Hahella sp. HNIBRBA332: one gene and its partner. The protein of the gene in region 1 interacts with the protein of each later gene in a pairwise test. Links are inferred from orthologs where the notes say so. Each region holds a gene or a part of one and is shown on either strand. Other genes may lie near its edges. The genes, in order: typA and rlmKL.

Region 1 (7,657 bases):
AAAGCGCATATCAACCCATTTAACTTCGTGCTCTTTAATAAGATTCAGAGTTTTCTCTGACATTCCAGTTACTCCGTAAGATTTTATTTATGTTGAGGTGAAACCGAAACACTGCAGTAGTGTATCCTCGCCACCATGAAACAGACCCGTGGAGGGGAGAGCGTTCCGGGAAGTCTAACGAGCGCAAAAATACTATCACGCCTCATGGTCAGTTGCTTCTGGTTTTCCTGATTAGCAAATTATTTGCCAAGAGATTTTTTGATCATAACTCCTTGTTTTTAAAAGACGCCATGAACTGTGAGCGTGACGACTTCTCTAACCTTTCAATAGGTTTGCACTATCATGGTGCGAATTTTGGGGCGGCTGTGCGCTTTTGGGGCGCCGTGCACCATTTTGGTATCAGGCTAAGAATAGATAAATTTTCGGGAGGGTGTATAAAGATGTATAAAAAAGATTCAGGCGTCAGCTATAATGTCGCGCCCTCAGCCCATGACTGTTTATTTTGCAGGTGTTTTTTGTGATCGAGAAATTAAGAAATATTGCTATTATTGCCCACGTTGACCACGGTAAAACCACTCTGGTCGACAAACTCCTTCAGCAGTCGGGCACCTTAGGCCGCAAGGACATGGACGCTGAACGCGTTATGGATTCCAATGACCAGGAACGAGAGCGCGGCATTACTATATTGGCGAAAAATACCGCCATCAAGTGGAATGATTACCGAATTAATATCGTAGATACTCCTGGACACGCCGACTTTGGCGGCGAAGTTGAACGTGTTCTGTCTATGGTTGACTCTGTTCTCCTGCTCGTCGATGCAGTTGACGGTCCTATGCCGCAAACTCGCTTCGTGACTCAAAAAGCGTTTGCTCGTGGGCTGAAGCCTATCGTTGTTGTCAATAAAGTGGATCGTCCTGGCGCTCGTCCTGATTGGGTCGTCGGTGAAGTGATGGATCTTTTTGACCGCCTAGGCGCTACAGAAGAGCAGCTAGACTTCCCTGTTATTTATGCTTCAGCGTTGAACGGCATTGCGGGACTTGAGCCGGATGCATTGCAACAAGACATGACGCCTCTGTTTGAAATGGTGGTTGAAAAGGTTCCCGCTCCTTCTGTCGATGTTAATGGCCCCTTCCAGATGCAGATCAGCGCCCTCGATTACAACAGCTATGTTGGCGTTATCGGAATTGGTCGCGTTTCGCGCGGTAAAGTAAAAACTAATACGCCTGTTGTTGTGGTTGATCGCGATGGCGGCAAGCGTAATGGGCGCGTATTAACCGTAATGGGCTATCACGGCCTGCAGCGCGTGGACGTGCCTGAGGCGGAAGCCGGGGACATTATCTGTGTTACTGGTTTGGATGAGTTGAATATCTCCGATACGCTATGTAGCCCGGAACGTCCGGAAGCACTTCCCGCGTTGATCGTAGATGAGCCGACCGTCAGCATGACATTCCAGGTCAATGACTCGCCATTCGCTGGTAAAGAAGGTAAGTACGTTACCAGTAGAAATATCAAGGAAAGATTGGAGAAAGAGCTGCTGTACAACGTAGCGTTGCGTGTAGAGCAAGGCGACTCTCCTGACAAATTCATTGTATCTGGTCGCGGTGAGTTGCATTTATCCGTTTTGATCGAGACCATGCGTCGTGAAGGGTTTGAATTAGGCGTTTCCCGTCCAGAAGTTATCGTAAAAGAGATTGATGGACAGAAGGTCGAGCCCTACGAGCAGGTTATTATCGACGTGGAGGATGAGCACCAGGGATCGATCATGGAGGTGATGGGGCTGCGTCGCGGTGAGTTGGTCAACATGATCCCGGACGGCAAAGGACGTACTCGTTTAGAGTTTATTGTGCCTTCTCGCGGCTTGATTGGTTTCCGCTCTCAGTTTCTTACCATGACTTCAGGTACAGGCATTCTGACCCATATCTTTGATCATTACGGCCCTGTGAAAGAAGGTGTGAACGTTGAACGTAACAATGGCGTTCTTATCTCAAATGTGGCGGGTAAAGTGTTGGCGTATGCGCTGTTTAACCTACAGGACCGTGGTCGTCTGTTCGTGGATCCAAACATTGAAGTCTACGAAGGCATGATTATCGGTCTGCATAGTCGAGATAACGATTTGGTTGTTAATCCGACCAAGGCCAAGCAGTTGACCAATATTCGCGCAGCTGGTACGGACGAGAATATTCTTCTGACTCCGCCGATTCGTTTTTCTCTGGAGCAGGCGTTAGAGTTCGTTGAAGACGATGAACTGGTTGAAGTGACGCCCAGCAATATCAGGATTCGCAAGAAGTTGCTGAAAGAGCACGAGCGTAAGCGCGCTGACCGTACTAAGGACTGAAATCCAAAAGTAATTGGATAAAGTGATCTATAAAGTTTTCGGCTTTTCCGCAGAGTGCTATAGTTCTTTCGAGTTAAAGGACAATGCTGGAAAAGCCGAATGCTCACCTTATACCCAGATCTAAAGCCTCACAAAGAACATTTCCTTCCTGTAGATAATCTTCACACAATTTATATTGAGGAGTCCGGCAATAAAGACGGACTGCCAGTATTGTTTGTGCATGACGGGCCAGGATACGGCTCAGACCCATTCTGTCGACGCCTGCTGGACTCTGAGCGTTTCCGTATCATCATGATGGATCAGAGGGGCTGCGGTAAATCTACGCCATTAGCTGAGACTAATCATAACCGTCCAGATATTCTTATCCAGGATATTGAGCGGGTGAGGCAACACCTGGCCATTGATAAATGGATGCTGATTGGGATGGGATGGGGGGGCTTTCTGTCGCAACAATATGCCTGCGCCCACCCTGAAACCGTATTAGGAGTGGTGATTTCTGGTTACTTTGTTGCTGATGCGGCGGGGATTTCATGGATGCTGGCGGAAGGGGCCCCAAAAATGTTTCCAGATGCCTGGCATGAAGTGATGAAGGATTGCCCGCAAGAAGGCGTTGAGCAAATACTAAGCTACTTTTCAAAATATCTGAGTGGCGCGAACGAGCTGCTTCAGATACAGGCCGCAAAGCAGTGGGCTGCATGGGTGGCTAAGATTTCCACTCTTCATCCTTGTCAGGACTTGGTGGATAGATTGACACACCCTCACCAAGCCATTTCTTTGGCGATATTGGGCTGTAAGTTCTATCAGGAGCTGACCGACAAGCCAGCGAGCTCAGAAGCTCATCTAAAAGACATACCGGGCATCATTGTTCATGGCCGTTATGACGCTATTTCTCCCTTGGCGAGAGCGTTTGACCTGCACCAAAACTGGGCAGGTAGCGATTTGTACATCATTAGAGACGCTGGTCACTCAGTGAGAGATCCTGCGATGGTTGATGCGATGATTAAATCTATTGGCTCTATGGCGGATAGGATCGGTGGCGTATCGAAACTTAATGGCTAGTCCTATTGACAGTTAAGTAATAGGCAGTTTTAATGCCGCAAATGTTTAAAAAGGCTGTAACAGTTCCTTAAAGATTAAGCGCGAGCGTAATAAATGATCGGACTGATTCAACGCGTTGCGCATGCTTCCGTCAAAGTGGATGGAGAGACAGTTGGTTCAATCGGTGAAGGCATTCTCGTTTTGCTGGCGGTTGAACCAAATGACACCGAGCGTCAGGCGGAAAGACTGTTAGATAGAATTGTGGGCTACCGTATTTTTGCTGATACGAATGGCAAGATGAATCTAAGCCTCAAGGACATAGATGGAGAGTTGTTGGTTGTATCGCAGTTCACGTTGGCGGCTGATACAAAAAAAGGAATGAGACCAAGTTTTTCTTCTGCAGCTTCGCCTGAATTAGGCGAGAAGCTTTACGATCATTTTGTTAATAAGGCTTCAATAATAGTAAGCAAGGTTCAGACGGGAGAGTTTGGTGCGGACATGGAAGTGACGCTGGCCAATGTTGGCCCAACAACATTTTCGCTTCGTGTGGAGTAAAAGAGTATTGAAATTAAGAGTTTTATGCTTTACGCCTGCTCAGCAAAATCGAGTGGTTTGAAGCTACTTGGGTTTCGGAAATCCACTATGGGATGGATGGCCCAATAATATAATTCCTTTGTTATAGTACTGGTGCGCTTCTATGTATGTTTGTTTAGGTAAAGAAAGCTGCGCCAATATCAGGCGATTAAAGAGCACGCAAAGCGGTCGATTTAACTGCTTGATTGTAAAAAGTTTTGGTTTTTTAGGGGGAAGCCCCCTCGGCCTTTTTAGGGCTTGAAAGTAGATTTTTTGTTACAAAAAAAAATGCCATAGAGGCACTTTTTGGTTGCAAAAACGACAACATTGTATTACATATGGTTATTAATTTTCTTGTTTAGGAAAGTTGTATAACCCGTTGTTTGTAAGGATTTTTTGCCTCTCTGCAAAAAGAGCTGTCAAGGCTTTGATGGTAAGTTGTTGATAGAGTGGAAATTTAAGCCTTTTTGGCTGACCTTCAGTGAAGAAATGTAGACCTCTGTGAAGAGGCCTGATTTGCGAAAATCTATCAACATTTAAAAACTGATGGGGTGCGGCGAAAAAGGAGGCTTTGATATAGACAAAACATCGGATTGAAAAATGTCATTAAGTTGACATAATCACGAACTATAAATTGGCGAAAATTTTTTGCCTATATAAAGAAAAATGTGGCTTTTAACCATCAATCTTCGAAAGAAGTTGATTTAACACACAAAAGGAAGACGAAATGAAAAAGACTTTGATCGCTTCAGCTGTTGCCGCTGCAACGATTTCTTCTACCACTTTTGCGATGGATCCGGCCTCTGAGCTGGCTGCTCGTTTAGATTCCATGCCTACCGTTTACGGTAACATTCAGTTAGTTCAGTCGTATGTAAATGTTGATACTGGTGCTGGTGAAGCCAGCAACACTGACTTTGCTGATAATGGGTCTACTATCGGTTTCAAACACAAGCATGAAATTATGCCTGGCGTTGAAGGCTTCTTCAAAGCAGAGTTTCACTTTGATGCTGATGACCAAGCTACCAATAAAGGCTTAGGCGAGAAGTTTGATGAAGCCTTTATCGGTGTTAAAGGTGACTTCGGTACTGTTTTGGCGGGTTCAGAAGATACCGTTTATGAGTGGGTTGACCAAATTGACTTGTTTGAATCCGTAGGTGTTGCTGGTGACGTGGCGGGAATGGCAGAGAGTGATACTCTGCATTACTATTCCCCAAGCTTTAGCGGTTTCACTGTTGGTGTGACTAAGTCTTTGGAAGGTGGTTCTGAGTATACCGCTTCTGTTGCTGCTAAGTATGAAATGGAAGCGCTGCAGGTTGTATTGGGTTACGCAATTAATGACTTGGATGGTGGTGAAGACGTAATCGGTTTGTCTGGTTCATACAAATTCGGCGACTTCAAAGTAATCGGTCAGTTCGAGACTCAAGACGAAAACGTTGATTTTTGGGCGCTTGGTGGTGTTTACACCATGGGGGCAACTCAGTTCGCAGCAGCATATGGCTTTGCTGACTTTGAGAGCGATGAAGAAGCAAGTGAAATTACACTTCAGGCCCTGCACAATCTGTCTGACAACATGTATGTGTATGTTGAGTATGACCTGAAAACTGTAGAACCTGCAGGCGGTGGTGATGACACTGACATTGAGACTTTCAATGTTGGCGCAACCTACGCGTTCTAATATTGTCTGAAAGTATTTTCAGAAAGAAAACCGGCTCTCAGAGCCGGTTTTTTTTTGCTCAAAATAATATAAGAAGCTGGCGATTTATGTGGGCGTGCGGAGAAAAATCATGAAAGAAATCGAGGTTAAGCTTTCTTTTCCTCGAAAGAGGCTGTCAAGAACGTATTCTGATCTCATAGAAATCTGGGGGAATCCGAACTCAAGCTCAATACTCCAAAATGTATATTACGACACTCCTAACTTTGCTATGCAGCGCTCAAAGATTGCTTTGAGAATACGGAATCATGGAGATACCTGGGAGCAAACTCTGAAGGGGAGCGGCAGGTGTGTGGCTGGTTTGCATGTTCGTGACGAGTGGAACTGGCAATTATCAGAAAATAAGTTGGATATTACGAAACTTTCAAAGGTGGAAGCTGTCAAAGGTATAGAGTTGGAGAGGGTTGGGCCTGTCTTTGAAACCAAATTTGAGCGTACCAAATGGATGGTAGAGGTTGGCGGAAGCGTATTTGAGTTGGCTTTAGATATTGGTGAAATTCGCAGTGCTGGTGGAGTTCAACCCATATCCGAGATTGAAATTGAGCTCAAAGAAGGCGATGTGTCTTGCGTTATAGCTGTGGCTGAGAAAATAGCTAAGCAAGTTCCCTGTTGGTTGAGTAAGAAAAGCAAAGCGGCTCGTGGATACAGTCTTGCAGGAGTCACTGCGACTGAGCGGGAGTGTGATCCTGAGCGCATAGTAAGTACACTGCTCGATGAATTAATTGATGAATTGGCATGCTATATGGAAGCTGCAGCCAACGATGATGGCAAGGATTGGTATCAGTACGTTGAATGTATGGCTGGGATAAGCTCACTACTGACTTTAAGTGGTTCCAAAGGAAACATGATGGGGCAGTTAGTTAAAGCTGAAGTTGAGTCTTTATTTCAGTGGTTAAGTAGAGAGCAAGGGGTTGGTTTTTCTGAGTATATACTTAACTCCACAGCGCCTGGCTTGATAGGTTTGGAAGTGCTGAGGAGGGAGCTAACGGGTTAATTCTGCTTTCAGAAGGTAAGAGTATGCGCATCAATTTGAGGTCTATTTGCTTCTTATGTACAGCGTTAGCTGCTTTTATTGCATTTACAGCAAACGCCAAGGAACCAGACTGGTCGGCATACTCAGAGCTACTGCGGCAATATGTTAAACCTGATCACAAAGAATATATGGATGCCAACTTTGTCGACTATGGGGCGTTAAAAGGAAATGAGAAATTTGCCAAATTAGTCGAGCAGATCGCTACCTTCCCTTTGTCTGATCTTGAGACTCCTGAAGAGCGTATGGCCTTTTACCTAAATGGCTATAATATTCTCGCTATCAAAATGGTCGTCGATAACTGGCCAATTACTAAGCTTAAATCGTTGGGTTCCTTCTTTAAGCCCGTTTGGACGTTTGATGCAGGGGTCTTGTGTGGAGAGAAGGTGACTCTGCGTTATTTGGAGCATGGAATTCTTCGTAAGATGGGTGATCCAAGGATTCACATGGCGCTTAACTGTGCATCTATGAGTTGCCCAGACTTACGTATTGAGCCTTATACTGCGAGTAATCTCAATCAGCAGTTGGAAGAGCAATCAAAAAAATATTTAACGCAGGAAAATAAAGGGATTGTAATAGAGAATGATGTTATCCACTTGTCTAGTATATTTGGCTGGTTTGAGGATGATTTCGCAGTGGTAGGTGGGGTTGAGGCGTTTGTCCGTAAGTATCGACGAGACTTACCTATGAATATTAAGTTCTCTACGGACTTGCCTTACAACTGGAATGTTAATGCTACTTTGAATCGTTCAGAGTTGAGGCAGGCATTGGCAAAGAGCGATTGGTAATTTATTAACATAAGGGCGTCACACATTGAAGCGTTAGCTATGGTTCTGATCGTGCTATTCTGAGGAAAAGAAATTCTGATCAGGGGAGCACAGACTAATGGCTGCGCCAAGCGAGCTAAAGTTATATCCGTCAGCAATTCATCCAGCGATTCAGAAGTATTGGGATGAGTTTGCTGGCCTGC
Region 2 (7,714 bases), 4.2 Mb from region 1 along the record:
GCATTTGAGGATTGGCGGCGGGACATAAATCTTTTGACCGGCCGCTTACGCCGGCACGGTAACCCTTGAGGTACGCTCTTTCGAACATATCGCGCTTCTGTCTTCTCATTCTTTAATGACCTCACCAATTTCTGGGTTAGACAGGAATTCAAACAGATAAACTTTTGAATCGGAATTTGGACTAGAAAGCATCTCCTTATCGTCTGATCGTGTACGAGGGGATATATATCAGAGTAATAGCGCTACACTTTCAAGTTAAGCCAAATTTAATTTCGATGTACACGAATTATTTCATCTATGTGACGGTTTTTTTATAGTTTTGTGGAATTAAATCCGGTTAAGCGCTTGATCGCCTTAGAACCGTCTTTAACCCTTGATATGCAACGATTTGTAACGGCGTAGGAATATGAATGAATTTTCATTGTTTGCAAGCTGTCCCAAAGGACTGGAGTATGTGCTCGCAGACGAATTAAAGACTCTGGGCGCGGAAGTGCTTAAAACCAATCCTGCTGGAGTTGAGGCGAAGGCGGATCTTGCCGGTGTTTACCGAATTTGCCTGGGCTCCCGTCTCGCTAACCGGGTGCTGCGATTATTGCAGTCCACCCGCACTGCTACCCGGGATGGTCTGTATCAGGCTGCTTCCGAGGTGAATTGGAGCGAGCACCTGCGTCCAGGAGAAAGCTATTGGATCGCGGCGTTTGGCTCCAGTGGCGATATCCGACACTCTCGCTTTGGCGCGCAGGTGGTCAAAGACGCCATTAACGATCACTTTCGCGACCGTGACCTGGCGCTGCCCGTCATCGATAAGCGTTCCGGCGTGCAAACTGTGCAGTTGAATCTGGCGAAGACCATTACATTGGGGCTGGATCTGGCGGGTAGAAGTCTGCACCAGCGTGGATACCGACAAGAGGGCGCGGCGGCGCCTTTAAAAGAAAATCTGGCGGCGGCCATTCTTTATCGCGCTGGCTGGCCAGAGCTATGTGGAGAGGATGGCTGCTTTGTCGATCCCATGTGCGGCTCCGGCACTTTGGTGGTGGAGGCGGCGATGATTGCGATGAATATCGCGCCGGGATTGCTGAACCCACACTTTCTGTTTGAAAAAGCCCCCTGGCATGATCCGGAAGTCTGGCGTGGAGTCTACGAAGAGGCGATGGAAAAAGCGGTGCTGGGCAAGCGACGCTGGCGCGGCGCGATATTCGGCTGTGACCTGAACCCTGCTGCTATCCGCACTGCCAAGCGCAATCTGTCCCGCGCAGGACTTGATCGCTGGGTGAAGCTGGAAACGGCAAGCGCGATGGACTTTACTCCGGATACGGAAGGCTGCGGGCGGCGCTTGCTGGTGTGCAATCCTCCCTATGGCGAGCGTTTGGGGCAGGAATTGGAGCTGCGTTCACTGTATCGGGCGTTGGGGCGGAGGCTGAAAACCGCATATGGTGAATGGAAAGCGGGCATTTTCACTTCCAGCGTCAACTTGGCGAAAGAAATCGGGCTGCGGGCGGACAAGCAATACCATCTTTATAACGGTCCTCTGGCCACGACGCTGTATTTATTTGATATATACGGGAACCGACCTGAGGCGGAAGCGCCGCGCAAACCTCAGAACGCCTCTCTTGAAGGCATCTCCGAGCAAGCGCAAATGTTTCGCAATCGACTGAGTAAGAATCTGGCGAAGTGGAGCAAATGGGCGAAGAAGCAGCAGCTTAGCGCTTATCGGATCTATGATGCGGATATGCCGGAGTACGCTGTCGCCATCGACTGGTATGACGGCGGAATCATCGTGCAGGAATATGCGCCGCCGAAATCCGTGGATGAAGAAAAGGCGCGCCAACGCCTGTTGGACGTTTTGGAAGTCACCCCGGCGGTGCTGGGGATCGACGGTGGGCAGCTGTTTCTCAAGCAGCGTAAAAAGCAGAAAGGCATGCTGCAGTACGAGAAAACGGACTCCAGTCGCAAGGAGCGCATGGTAGAAGAGCATGGTTGCCGGTTCTGGGTGAACCTGTCCGATTACTTGGACTCAGGGCTCTTCCTTGATCACCGTCCAACCCGTTACTGGATTCAACGGCATAGCTCGGGCAAGCGCTTTCTGAATCTGTTCTGTTACACAGGAGCGGCTTCTGTCCATGCGGCGGCGGGCGGCGCTGCGACCACCACCAGTGTGGATATGTCGCAAACCTATCTGAGCTGGGCGGAGCGTAACTTTCACCTTAATAAGCTGAGCGGCCCCCACCGTTTTGTGCGCGCGAACGTCCTGGAGTGGCTGAAAGCCGAGCGCAATACATACGATCTGATATTCCTTGATCCTCCTACATTCTCCAACTCCAAAAAAATGGAGGATGTACTGGATATTCAGCGGGATCATGCCGGGCTGATTGAAGATTGCATGCGGTTGCTGGCGCCGGGAGGGGTATTGATCTTTTCCTGTAACTATCGACGCTTCAAGCTGGACTCAGGCATTGAGGAGCGTTTTGCGGTGGAAAATCATACCACCGCCAGCATTCCTGAAGACTTCAAGCGCAACGAACGGATTCATCAGTGCTGGCATATCCGCCATAACGCTTGAGTAAGTGCGTGTAGCGCCGGGTTTAGAACTCGTATTTCAGACCGGCGCTAAGCTGCATGGTGCGGATCGCAGTCTCCGTGTCGCGGTGAATGCGGCCGAACTCCAGAACGCCCCAGAGGTCGCCAGTGACCTTGATTTCCGTTCCTAGTGCGTAGCTGACGCTGAAGCTGCTGTCGGTGAGGTCTTCCGGAATGTTTTGATGAGCGTCTGGATCGTCTTTAGAGACCTTGCCCTTCATATGGGTGAATCCGAACAAGGCGTATACAGACAGATAATCCGTAGCCGGATACTGCGCGCCCATATACCAGCTGGCGAAGTAGTCCATACCGATATCCAGTCCCGGTTTTGCTTCCTCTTCATCCAGCCCCATGCCAGCGCGAAACTCGGTTTTGACGTAGTCGGTCAGGTAGGAGCCATAGCTAAGCGTGACGCCTGTCGTGCTGGCGCTGTTGCTGCCGCCGACCCGTTTGAAATCGAACTGGGTGGCGCTCAGTCCGACATAAGATTTGCCTTCTTTTTCTCCCTCCGCGCGGCTGCCGGGGCTGGCCAGCAAAACCGCCAATACGGTGAGAACGGTTGTGATCGAACGCGGATGACGAATGCGGCGCTTCATTATTATCTGCTTTCCATGAGTTATTTTTATCGGTGCGGCATGCGACCAGAGTAGAGGCGCAATAGGTTGGGATTGTGACTTAAGCGGTCAACGCAGTCACGGAAAAGCGTCACAAATCAATTTGCCGCCTTTGGGGAGGGGCCTAGAGCTCGGCGATGTCCTGCATCTTGGTCTGGATGACGCGGCGCAGCTCGCTTTTTTCGAATTCGCTGGCGCGATGAATGAGCGGCAGGCGCAAGCGATGTAGATGCAGACAGGGGATCTGGTCCTGGAAGGGCTTCAGGTCGCCTTTGACCAGGATGGGCAGAAAAGGGTCGGATTCCGTACGCATTTTATTAAGCACCTCCAGCGCTTTGCGCATAGCGACGGGCTTTGCCGGCGCTTCTGGGTCTTTGGGCTGTATCAGCATGAACATCCCTTTCTGTTTGATCAGCTCGCCGGGAATAATATGAAAGCCGGTGCGGGTGACGGCCTCTTCTTCAATATGGTTGAACGTGTCGTGAAAGGCGTAAGGATCGGGCAATATAACCAGATTACGGTTATAGTCTTCAGGGAAGTGCATGCTGTAATTGGTATAGATTTGCCGTACGGAGCCTGAGAAGACGCAGAGTTTGTTCTCAAACTTCAAGACGAACTCCTGGGCTTTGCTGCGATCGGCGAGCAAGTCCAGGTCCCAGATCAGATCTGAGTTCACGTTGTTCGATATTTCCATGCGGGCGCGTTTAGTTGGCTGATAGGTCTGATTAAAGCGTGAAGACACTGGAAGTTATCTGCAGTCCAGTAAAAACTTAGCAGTGAAGCGGGTAACCAACAAGCCACAAAGGTTTTCAGAAAGGTAATATATTGTTACTTAACTTCCGGCGAGCTTCGGCTTCCGATGAGCAAACCAATAAATTCAATAATAAAGGTGCAAGTGAAATGAGTCAGGGAACTACCGGCAGTCTCTCCGCAATCTCCAAATCACAGGGGGCGGAGCTTATCCATCAGGATGGGGCGTTGATGCAGGCGCTGGGGCAGGCGTTTTTTGAAGTGCAGGCTCTGGAGCATGTGCTGGCCTGTTTATACGGCGCCAGCCCTCATGGACTGGGGGATACATGGAGTCGCGAATTGCGCAGAATGCTGTACACCGTAGAAAGCGGCGGTGTGGAAAAAACCGTGGAAGAGCTGATATTTGATCTGGAGTTGCCGCAGGATCATTGGTTGCAATTGCAGCAGGCGTTGTATCTGCGCGAATGGGTGATCAGCGGTTTTTTCAGTGAGTTCGGCAGCCGCCTGCAGGTGCTGGAGACAGATGTTGGCGAAAAGCTGGTGGAGCGCATGCGCGCCGCTTCCGAAGAGATTTCCAAGGCGGTAATGGATTTGCAGGAGTTGGTGTTTCAGCGTGAGATGGACTGCGATGAGCCTATGTCGGAGCAAGTGCAGCGGGCGGCGCGGTTTTATTGGGTTGGAGCGGAGTAGGGCGGCTGCGCCGCCCGGCATATTCAGCGGAGGCGGCGGGTCAGTTCAGCCATGACGAAAACGTTGTTCTCCGCATTGAAGCCGGAAAGACCGTTTTCCAGCAGAATTTCCTGTCGCCTTTCGAGAAAGGTTTCAAAGTCCAGTTCCGGCAGAAAATCCGTGATCCGCGCCAGTTCAAAAGGCATGTCGGCGTCGAAGGCTTCGAACAGACGTTCCAGCAACTGGGCGTCAGGGTCGAGGCCGTCGACGTACACGGTGGCTTCCGCCAAGTCGCTGGACAGGGCGCGAATGACGTCTTTGCCGGTTTCGCCCTGCTCAAACAAATGTTCCCGGGATAAGCCGTGACTGTGCTGGTAGCCGAAGTCCCAATCCTCCCAGTCGTCCTCTGGAATGATCAACGCCTTTTGGATGGCTCCATCCGGGTCGGTCCAGGCGATACAGATAGGGTAGGCGTCGTCGTCCGGGCTGCTGGCTTCAATGTCCAGGAACAGGGCGTCTTCCAGATGTTTGCTTTTCATAATCAGACTATTTGGGCTCGGCAAGTTATTGACATTTAATTATATTTGCTCAACCTTATTTCACCAAACAGACTTTGCAGGCGCCCGGGAGTCTGAATACGAGAAACGGCGTTGGGATCAGTTATCGAGAGATTCTGACGACTTGAGTCGTATTTTGTCCGTTTTATAGCTATGGATATATTAATGAAATCCTGTCTAGTCGCATGTTTTTTCCTTCTTTTTTGCATTTCCCCGGCTCAGGCCGCCTCTCCGGATATCCCACAGCAACTCGCCGACTGGTCCGGCTGGGTGTTGCACGACCATATTGATAAAGACTGTACCCCTGCGCATGACGGGGGCGGTGCGAAAGTGTGCCTCTGGCTTGGCGCACTGGAGCTGGATCTGGAGATGAAGCGGCTGGACTTCCGTTTTCAGGCGGAAAGTCAGTATGAGGGGTGGCTGTCGCTGCCGGGCTCCGTGCAATTCTGGCCTCACGAAGTGAAGCTGTCCGGTAATCGGGTGGCGGTCATAAATATGGACGGTGTGCCTTCGATCTGGCTTCAGCCCGGAAGTTATCGGGTGCAGGGGCGCATCAGCTGGGAGCAGTTACCGCAAAGCGTTCCATTGCCCAAGTCATTCGCCATGACCAGATTGGCCGCCGTGGCCGCGCTGGAAGGGCGGGCGTATGTGGACAGCGGTTCCGCGCTATGGCTGGTGCGTGATCAACTGCAGGCGAATCTGCAGCCGGATTCTTTGAAAATCAACGTGTTCCGCAAGCTGATCGATGATGAGCCAAAGCTGCTGGAGACGCGTTTGCAGCTGGATGTTTCTGGCGGGGAGCGGGAAGAAGTGCTGGGCGGCTTTCGCTTGTCCGGCTGGGAGCAGATTTCACTGACCAGCAACTTACCAGCGCGAGTTGAAAAGGATGGTCGTCTGCGGATTCAAGTGCGCCCAGGCTCCTGGACGCTGGTGGCGCGTTTTCGCCAGACCAATCGTACGGATGCTTTCTCTATGGAGCCTGAGCCAGGAGGCGTCTGGCCTGAATCGGAATTGTGGGTGGTGGAGACGCAGCCTCAGTTACGTCGTGTGGAAATAGAAGGGCGCGTTGTTGATCCGCAGCAGACTCTGTTGCCCCAGGAGTGGCGGACATTGCCGGCGTTTCGGGTGGCGGAAGGTTCGCCTCTGGATTTGAAGGAAATTGAGCGGGGCCTCACATCTCTGGCGGGTAATCGTATTCGGCAGCATACCCAGGGCTGGCTGGCGTTCGATCAAAGTCGCTGGATCTGGCGCGATCGTCTGACGGGTGAAATGTCGCAGGGGTGGCGTTTGGAGCAAGGCGCGCCTTATGAGTTAGGGAAGGTGGATCTGTCAGGGCGGGCGCAATTGGTCACACAGTCGCGTCAGGACTCCAATCGGGGCGTGGAAGTACGGCGCGCCGACCTCGACATGACGGCGGTCAGTAGTTCGCCGGTAGAGCGTGAGGCCGCCGCGTTTGTGATTCCCGCCAGCGGCTGGCGCGATGGCGGCGGCAGTCTGAATCTTGAGAATGTCTCCAGCGACGTCAATTTACCGCCGGGTTGGTGGCCTTTGGCCGCTTCCGGCGTGGACCGCAGTGCGGGAACCTGGTTTGACCGATGGTCTTTGTGGGATTTATTCCTGCTGCTGTTGATAACCGCAGCGGTGGCGCGTTTGGAAGGCGTCGTGTGGGGAGGGGTGACGGTAGTGGCGCTGGGATTCGCCTATCACGAAATCTATGCGCCGGTGGCGGTGTGGTTGCTGTTGATTATCCCCAATGCGTTACTGCGCGTGGTTCGTCCCGGCTGGATGTTGAAACTGGTTACCGGCTGGCGTTGGGGAGCATTGCTGATATTGGCGGGTATGCTGCTGAACTATGGTGTGGCCCAGGTGCGTATGGCGATATATCCGCAGTTGGAGCGTGACTCCGGTGTAGTTTACTCGGCAGATCATGCAACGATGGGGCGTGAGGTGGATGCGGAAGAGGATATGCAGAGCGCTTATATGTTGCAGGAATCAATGGAGCCCGCGCCGCCTGCGCTGATGAGCGCGCCAATGTCTTTGAGGGAAAAGCAGCCTGAAGATGTGGCGCCGGAGGCTCCTGCGCCAACTGGGCCAGGGGTGCCGGACTGGAGTTGGAAAAAAGTGAATCTTACCTGGCAGGGGCCGCTGAGCGGTGATGAAAACGCCAAGTTGTATGTATTGAGCCCCATGCAAACAGGGTTCGCGCGTATTGTCCATTTTGCGCTGCTGGTGGTGCTGTTGGCTTGCCTGGTAGGGCGGCGTGGCGGGCGCAACGACAAGGGGGATGACTCGCCGCAACCTGGCGTCACCACTAAGCTGGCGGGATTGGCGCTGCTGGCTCCTCTTGCGCTGATGGCTCCGGCGGAGCGGGCGCACGCCGATACTGGTTATCCCAGTCCGGAAATGTTGCAAGCGCTGGAGCAACGTTTGACTGCGCCGCCGGCCTGTGCTCCCCGCTGCGTGGATGTTAATTCCGCCAACCTGATTCTGGATGGTTACAGTCTGACATTGTCGCTGGAAGTCAGTTCGTTGCAGCCGATTGCTTTG

The links.
Region 2: the proteins of typA (region 1) and rlmKL interact in binary tests that used the Escherichia coli proteins (3 or more experiments, as listed by UniProt). The link is inferred for Hahella sp. HNIBRBA332 from one-to-one orthologs.

Annotation. Positions count from the first base shown.
Region 1 is NZ_CP132203.1:4,768,884-4,776,540, reverse strand. The notes cover bases 1-2,926. They hold typA (translational GTPase TypA), read left to right. Parts: upstream 1-517; coding sequence 518-2,335; downstream 2,336-2,926. Other genes in these bases: O5O45_RS21100 (alpha/beta fold hydrolase), read left to right, coding at 2,435-2,926; glnA (glutamate--ammonia ligase), read right to left, coding at 1-63. Also shown: more of O5O45_RS21100, read left to right, coding at 2,927-3,394; dtd (D-aminoacyl-tRNA deacylase), read left to right, coding at 3,488-3,928; O5O45_RS21090 (porin), read left to right, coding at 4,674-5,621; O5O45_RS21085 (CYTH domain-containing protein), read left to right, coding at 5,731-6,651; O5O45_RS21080 (DUF547 domain-containing protein), read left to right, coding at 6,675-7,475; glnE (bifunctional [glutamate--ammonia ligase]-adenylyl-L-tyrosine phosphorylase/[glutamate--ammonia-ligase] adenylyltransferase), read left to right, coding at 7,573-7,657. UniProt on the Escherichia coli protein: A 50S ribosomal subunit assembly protein with GTPase and nucleotide-independent chaperone activity, required for 50S subunit assembly at low temperatures, may also play a role in translation.
Region 2 is NZ_CP132203.1:608,958-616,671, forward strand. What follows is about bases 1-2,983. They hold rlmKL (bifunctional 23S rRNA (guanine(2069)-N(7))-methyltransferase RlmK/23S rRNA (guanine(2445)-N(2))-methyltransferase RlmL), read left to right. Parts: upstream 1-406; coding sequence 407-2,560; downstream 2,561-2,983. Other genes in these bases: rmf (ribosome modulation factor), read right to left, coding at 1-109; O5O45_RS02950 (porin family protein), read right to left, coding at 2,583-2,983. Outside these bases: more of O5O45_RS02950, read right to left, coding at 2,984-3,173; O5O45_RS02955 (hypothetical protein), read right to left, coding at 3,316-3,867; O5O45_RS02960 (hypothetical protein), read left to right, coding at 4,092-4,631; O5O45_RS02965 (hypothetical protein), read right to left, coding at 4,655-5,149; O5O45_RS02970 (hypothetical protein), read left to right, coding at 5,333-7,714. UniProt on the Escherichia coli protein: Specifically methylates the guanine in position 2445 (m2G2445) and the guanine in position 2069 (m7G2069) of 23S rRNA. Methylation occurs before assembly of 23S rRNA into 50S subunits.